DNA from 2 places in the Kribbella sp. NPDC004138 genome. Region 1 is predicted to be linked to the other one. Evidence: riboswitches for the same ligand, from Rfam matches in the RefSeq annotation. Region 1 holds a riboswitch; the other holds the start of a gene.
The links. Region 1 has a riboswitch for FMN ahead of ribB (3,4-dihydroxy-2-butanone-4-phosphate synthase). Riboswitches for the same ligand answer to the same signal wherever they lie in the genome.
Positions count from the first base shown of each region.

Region 2: linked by a shared signal. The riboswitch ahead of ribD (bifunctional diaminohydroxyphosphoribosylaminopyrimidine deaminase/5-amino-6-(5-phosphoribosylamino)uracil reductase RibD) and the one ahead of ribB (3,4-dihydroxy-2-butanone-4-phosphate synthase) in region 1 are both predicted to bind FMN.

Region 1 is NZ_JBSGFZ010000009.1:25,792-29,188, reverse strand. It holds gene ACWEOO_RS14415 (transketolase family protein) at 1-751, shown strand, start outside; gene ribB (3,4-dihydroxy-2-butanone-4-phosphate synthase) at 813-1,427, opposite strand; FMN riboswitch at 1,512-1,645, opposite strand; gene ACWEOO_RS14405 (apiosidase-like domain-containing protein) at 1,693-3,397, shown strand, end outside.
Region 2 is NZ_JBSGFZ010000020.1:125,426-128,822, reverse strand. It holds gene ACWEOO_RS27100 (riboflavin synthase) at 1-430, opposite strand, end outside; gene ribD (bifunctional diaminohydroxyphosphoribosylaminopyrimidine deaminase/5-amino-6-(5-phosphoribosylamino)uracil reductase RibD) at 431-1,441, opposite strand; FMN riboswitch at 1,600-1,731, opposite strand; gene ACWEOO_RS27090 (MFS transporter) at 1,790-3,001, opposite strand; gene ACWEOO_RS27085 (serine/threonine-protein kinase) at 3,049-3,397, opposite strand, start outside.

The sequences.
Region 1 (3,397 bases):
CGGGGTCGCGTCCGGGCTGGCCAACGGCGGCCGGATCCCGTTCGTGTCGGCGGCGTCCTGCTTTCTCACCGGGCGTGCGCTCGAGCAGATCAAGGCCGACGTCGCGTATTCGAACACCAACGTGAAGCTGTGCGGGATGAGCCCGGGCGTCGCGTACGGCGAGCTCGGCCCGACACACCACTCGATCGAGGACATCGCCTGGCTGCGCGCGATCGACGGCCTGCGGATCATCGTGCCGGCGGATCCGGTCGAGACCGCGGCCGCGCTGCGCTGGGCGGCTGCCGCGCCCGGGCCGGTGTTCATCCGGGTCAGCCGGATGAGCGTGCCGAAGGTGTACGCCGACGACTACGAGTTCCGGCTCGGCAAGGCGATCACGGTCCGCGAAGGCAACGACGTCACCGTGATCAGCAACGGGACCGTGCTGTGGCGGGCGCTGGCCGCCGCGGAACGGCTCGCCGCCGAAGGGATCTCGGCCCGGGTGCTGTCGATGCCGACGGTGAAACCGCTGGACGTCGACGCCGTGGTCGCGGCCGCGCGGGAGACGGCCGGCATCGTGACCGCCGAGGAAGCAGTGCCGGGCGGCGGGCTCGGCGGTGCGGTCGCGGAGACCGTCGTCCAGCACCACCCGGCCCGGGTGTCGATCCTGGGCATCGGCGAGTTCGCGCCGACGGGGTCGGCCGGCTACCTGCTCGACCGGTACGGCCTGTCCGCGGACGGCATCGCCGACGCCGCCCGCCAACTGCTCCGATGACTCCCGCTTGCGTCCGAAGAACCGGCGACACCTCTCCCCACTTCTTCGGACGTAAGGGGTTTCAGCCGAGGTGGGTGATGAGGGCGGCGATCGAGATCATCGCGAAGCCATGAGCGTCGGCGAAACCGCGCAGGTCGGCGCCGGTCATCAGGGTGCCGTCGTCGTTCATCAGCTCGCCGATCACGCCGACCGGCGGCAGTCCGGCCAGCCGGACGAGTTCGACGGTGGCCTCGGTGTGACCGGGCCGCTGCCGGACTCCGCCGTCGACGGCACGCAACGGCAGGATGTGGCCGGGCCGGATCAGGTCCGGGCGCTGCGCCGAGGGATCGGCCAGCACGCGGACGGTCCGCGCCCGGTCCGCGGCGGAGATGCCGGTGCCGACGCCGGTCGCCGCGTCGACGGACACGGTGTACGCCGTCCGCAGGCTGTCCTGGTTGTCCGGCACCATCAGCGGCAACTCGAGCCGGTCCAGGATCTCCGGCGCGGCGGGCGCGCAGACGTAGCCGCTGCTGTGGCGGACGAGCAGGGCCATCAACTCGGGGGTCGCGAGGCTCGCGGCGAAGGTCAGGTCGCCCTCGTTCTCGCGGTCCTCGTCGTCGACGACCACCACGGGTCGCCCGACGGCGATCTCGGCGACGGCGCGCTCGATGGTGTCCAGGCTGGTGACGGTGTTCACGGTCGTTGTCCTCTCGGCAGTGCACGCAGAGCACTCCGGGGGCAACGACAAGCCCACGCCCCCGTTTCCGAGGACGTGCGACTGCCACGTGCGTCTTCCCATCCGGACTTTCACCGTCGGTCCTGGAGTTCCACCAGGTCAACCGCTCCTCCTCGCGGAGTCACGGGTCGCGGACTGTCACCGCCGGCTCGGAATTTCACCGACCCCAGAGCACGTGTGTTCTCTCGACCATCAGCTTAACGGCAACCAGCACCCCAGGAGTGTCATGTCCATCTCATCCGTCTGGCGAGAGATCGAACTGCCGGCTACCGGTGACTGGGTCGATTTCGAGCACGAGTCCGGGTTGCGCCTCCGGCGCCCGACCTTCCGGGACGGCACCGACCAGGTCCGCTCCGCGGACGCCGGTGGGGGAGGCCATGGGGCGAATGCGGACGCCCGGGAGGTCGGCGGTGAGGCCGGCGGTGAGGCCGGCGGTGAGGCTGGCGGCGGGCAGGCCGATGGCCGGGAAGCCAGCGGTGGGGAGGCCGGCGGTGGGGAGGCGGGCGGCCGGGAGGCGCGCTCCGCGCGTGGTGGTCGGGGCCGGAAGGTTCGGTTTGCGGCGCCGCTGCCCGGCCGCTGGCGGTGGGCGGTCGGCGGCGGGTCCGCGGTTCCGCCCGAGGGCGGGGAGTTCGATGTGGAGCCCGAGGGCGGGGAGTTTGACGTGGCTACCGCACCTGCCGGCGAGAGCAATCCGTTCTATCGCCATGGGTTCTGGCGGATGTCGCCTGGCGGGCGCAGTCTCGTGCATGCGGACGGGACGCCGGCGCTGCTGGTGGCCGACACCGCCTGGGCGCTGCCCTGGCGCGCCACCCCGGAGCAAGTACGTGAGTACGCCGCGGACCGGCAGTCCAAGGGTTTCAACGCGGTCCTGCTGATGACTGTGCAGCCGGACATGCGTGCGATCGGCCCTCGCGACCGCACCCAGGACGAAGGCTTCGACGTCGGCTTCGAGGACCTGCCCGACGGTCACCTACGGCAGCTGAACGCCGAGTACTTCCAGTACCTCGACAACCTCCTTGACATCCTCGTCGAGCACGGCATCGTCCCGGTCCTGCAGCCCGTCTTCCAGGGGTTCGGCTGGAAAGGCCTCGACGTGGCCGGCACCGTGGTGCCAGAGCAGGAGTACGCCGCCTACTGCCGCTACCTCGTCGCGCGGTACGGCGCCCGGCCGGCGATCTACCTGGTCGGCGGCGACGGCTCCGGAGCCGAGCCGCAGACCGCGGCGGGCGGCGCCGAGGTACACGCGGTCGACTGCTACGAGCAGCCCACCGGCATCCACTACCGCCCGCACATCCGCGCCGACGCCCACCAGGACGCCGAGTGGCTCGACTTCCAGTGGTGCCAGACCGGCCACACCGGCGAGCACGTCCCGGAGCGGGTCGCCGACATGTGGCGGAACCGCCCGATCAAGGCGGTCGCGAACGGCGAACCGACGTACGAGCACACCGGCCGGACCGGTGTGGCCGAGGGCTGGTGGCAGGGCCACGAGGCGTGGAGCAACCTGTGCGCGGGCGGGACGATGGGCGTCGTCTACGGCGCGGGCAGTCTGTGGCAGTGGCGGCTGCACGGCGAGGAGCCGGGGCACTCCGAGTTCTTCCTCGCCCCTGGTGCCGGCTGGCGGGACGCGATCGGCTTCGAGGGGTCGACGTACGTCGGGATGCTCGGCAAGATCCTCGACGGGCTGCCGACGACCGACATGGCGCCGGACTGGACCCGGGTGATCTCGGGCCGCGCCCTGAGCACCGCCGACGGCGGCCTGATCGTGTACCGCGAGAACGGCGGCCCGGTGATGGTGTTCGACGACACGGTCCCGCTGAACTACACGATCGTCGACCCGCGCGACGGCTCGGTCGTCGCGACCGGCCGGCGGGACACGCCGGGAAGTCCACTGCCTGACGCCGGTGGCGCACCGCGGGTCTACATCTGCCTAT
Region 2 (3,397 bases), on a different contig from region 1:
CGCCGTCGATCGCGATCGAGCCCTTCTCGGCGATGTACCGCAGGATCTCCGGGGACGTCGCGACCCGGACGTCCTCCCAGCGCTCCGCCGGGGTCCGGGAGGCGATCGTGCCGGTGCCGTCGACGTGGCCCTGGACGATGTGGCCGCCGAGCCGTTCGTGCGCGGCGACGGCCCGCTCGAGGTTGAGCGGCGAACCCTTCTCCAGGCCGCCGAGGCTGGTCCGCTGCAGCGTCTCGCGCATCACATCCGCGGTGAACAGGCCCCCGCCGTACTCCACCACCGTCAGGCAGCAGCCGTTGACCGCGATCGAGGCGCCGTGCGCGGCGTCCTCGGTCACCTTCGGACCCCGGATGGTGAGCCGCGCGGCGTCACCATCCAGTAGATCCAGGGACTCGACGGTGCCGAGTTCTTCGATGATGCCGGTGAACATCTACTTTCCTCCCAGAGGAACCAGGGTCAGCCGGACGTCGTCGCCGAGGCGGGTGACGTCCGCTAGCTTGAACCGCCGCAGGTGGTCGATCGATTCCGCGCCGAGGTCGCCGACCGCGGCGTAGCCGGAGCCGAGGACGGCCGGAGCGACGTACGCGACGATCTGGTCGACCAGACCGGCGCGCAGGAACGCGGCGGCCAGCGTCGGGCCGCCTTCGAGCCAGAGGTGCCGGATCTGCCGGTCGTCCAGCTGCCGGAGCACCTCGGCGGGATCGTGGGTCGGCAGCAGCAACGTCTCGGCGCGGTCGTTGCGGACGCGCGCGGTCGGCGGGATCTCGCGGTCACCGACGACCACCCGCAGCGGCTGCCGCGCCGCGGGGACGTCGTTCTCGTCGCGGACCGTCAGCTCAGGGTCGTCGTTCAGCACCGTCTGGGTGCCGACGACGATCGCGTCGCACTCGGCGCGCAGCCGGTGGACGTCGGCCCGCGCGATCGGGCCGGTGATCCACTTGCTGGTCCCGTCCGGCGCCGCGGACCGCCCGTCGAGCGTGGTCGCGAACTTCCAGGTGACGAACGGGCGACCGACCCGCACGCTGTGCAGCCAGACGTGATTGACCGCCTCGGCCTCGGAGCGCAGTACGCCCTCCACGACCTCGATGTTCTTGGTCCGCAGCTTCTCGGCGCCGCCCGCGGCGGTCGGATTCGGGTCGGGTACGGCGTACACGACGCGCGCGATCCCGGCTTCGATCAGGGCGTCCGCGCACGGACCGGTCCGGCCGGTGTGGTTGCACGGCTCGAGCGTGACGTACGCCGTACCGCCGCGGGCGCGGGCACCGGCCATCCGGAGCGCCTCGACCTCGGCGTGCGGGCCGCCCGCAACGGCATGGAAGCCCTCGCCCACCGGATGCCCGTCGCGGCCGGTGATCACGCACCCGACCACCGGGTTGGGATGGGTGCTGCCGACACCTCTCGCAGCCAGCTCGACAGCACGCCTCATCCAGGCGATGTCGATCGGCGACGCGTCGTTCACTGCTCGGGCCCCTCGTCGTCACGGACGCACTCCGGGGCCTCCGGCCGGCACGTCCGCTCCGCCGCCCACGGGGAACCGCGTCGCGCGGGCCGTCACAGCCCACGCTCCGCGCCATCGGGCGCCAGAGCGCACCCGTCGACCGCGTGCGCCTCCCATCCGGACTTTCACCGTCGGTCCTGGAATTCCACCAGGTCAACCGATCGCCATACCGCAGCGACCGGGTCGCGGACTGTTACCGCCGGCTCGGAATTACACCGACCCCGGAGCACGCGAGTGGGTTCACTCGTGCTTCAAGTATGCCCTCTGCCGCAACTCGCACCACGACCCAGGTCACATCCTGGTCGACGCCGGCGGCACCAGCCGGCGGGTGAGGGCCAGCGCCGCACCGGCCAGCGCGCAGCCGGCGGCCACCGCGAGGATCAGCGGCCGATACCCGAACGCGCCGGCCAGCCCGGCGCCGACGAGCGGCCCGACCGCCTTCGCGATCGTCGTCGGGGTGCCGAGCATCCCGGCGATCGTGCCGAAGCCGCTCGCGCCGTACCGGTCGAGCAGGATCGCCGGGGTCGCGATCGACGACACCCCGAACCCCAGGCCGAACAGCACCAGGCACCCGATCGCCCCGCCGACGCGCTCTCCGACGGCGGGCAGCAGCGCGACCGCGACGCCCTGGACGAGCAGGATCAGCGCAGTGATCGTCGCCATCGGCAACCACCGGGCGGACACGCTGGCCACCAGCCGCCCGGTCACCGACATCAGGCCGAGCAGCCCCGCCAGGCTCGCCGCTCGCGCCGGCGGGTGGCCCAGACTGACAAGGTAGAGGACCAGGTGGACGGCGATCACGGCGAGCGCCGCGCTGTGTACGACGAACGCGCCGGCGAGCAGCCAGAACCCGGGATCGCGCAGAACTCTGGTCGGCGACTTCGGGTGCCGCGTGGTTGTGGGCCGTGGCGCTTGCCGCGGTACGGCGAGGAAGTGCAGCGGGACTGTGGTGACGGCGAGGGTGCCGGCCAGCACGACGAGGGCGGAGCGCCAGCCGAGGCTGTGGGCGAGGTAACCGGTGAGTGGGATGAAGATCGAGCTGGCCAGTCCGCCGACCATCGTGATGGTGAGGATCGAGTTCGTCCGGGCGGTCGGGGCCGCGACGGCGACCACGACGGCGAAGGCGGGCGGGTAGAGGACCATCGCGCAGGCGACGCCGACCAGGACGAAGACGGCGTACAGCTGGACGGTGTTCTGGACCTGCGACCAGCCGAGGACGGCGGCCGCGGCCAGGGCCGAGCCGGACGCCATCAGACCGCGTCCGCCGCGGACGTCCAGGCGGCGACCGACAGGGATCGAGATGAGGCCGCTGACCAGCACGGCGATCGTCGACGCGCCGACCGCGGTCGTGGTGGAGATGGACAGCTCGTGGCTCATCGGGCCGACGAGGGCGCTGAACGCGTACGTGAGCACGCCGTACCCGACGGTCGTCGTGATCGCCAGCGCGGCGATCAGAAACCGCAGCCGACCCGTCGTCGGCGCGGTGACCACTAACGGCTCCATCACCAAAAGTCTTCCACGCCACGCGCCCGCCGTCCGGTGGATTTCCGTCAGCGCAACAGCAACCAGGCAGCACTCCCCAGCAGCCCGACAGCTCCCACGAAACAAGCCACAGCAACCCCCCACAACAACCTGCCCGACCCACCCCGCTCGCCAGACAAAATTCGCCCGGCGGTGGCCCGGCCGCCCGAGGCGGTCTGGGCGTGCGGTGGGTTGGGTGCATCGGGTGCGTTCGGCGGGAGCGCGGGAGCCCACCTGACGGGGGCGGGGTAGCCAGCCACGGCGGTCGCGCCGACGGCGGTGGCCAGGGCGTGCGGCGGGGTCGGTGCGTTGGGTGCGTTCGGCGGGGGCGTGGGAGTCCAATCGGCGGGGAGGGGTGGGAGTTGGTCGAAGACTTCG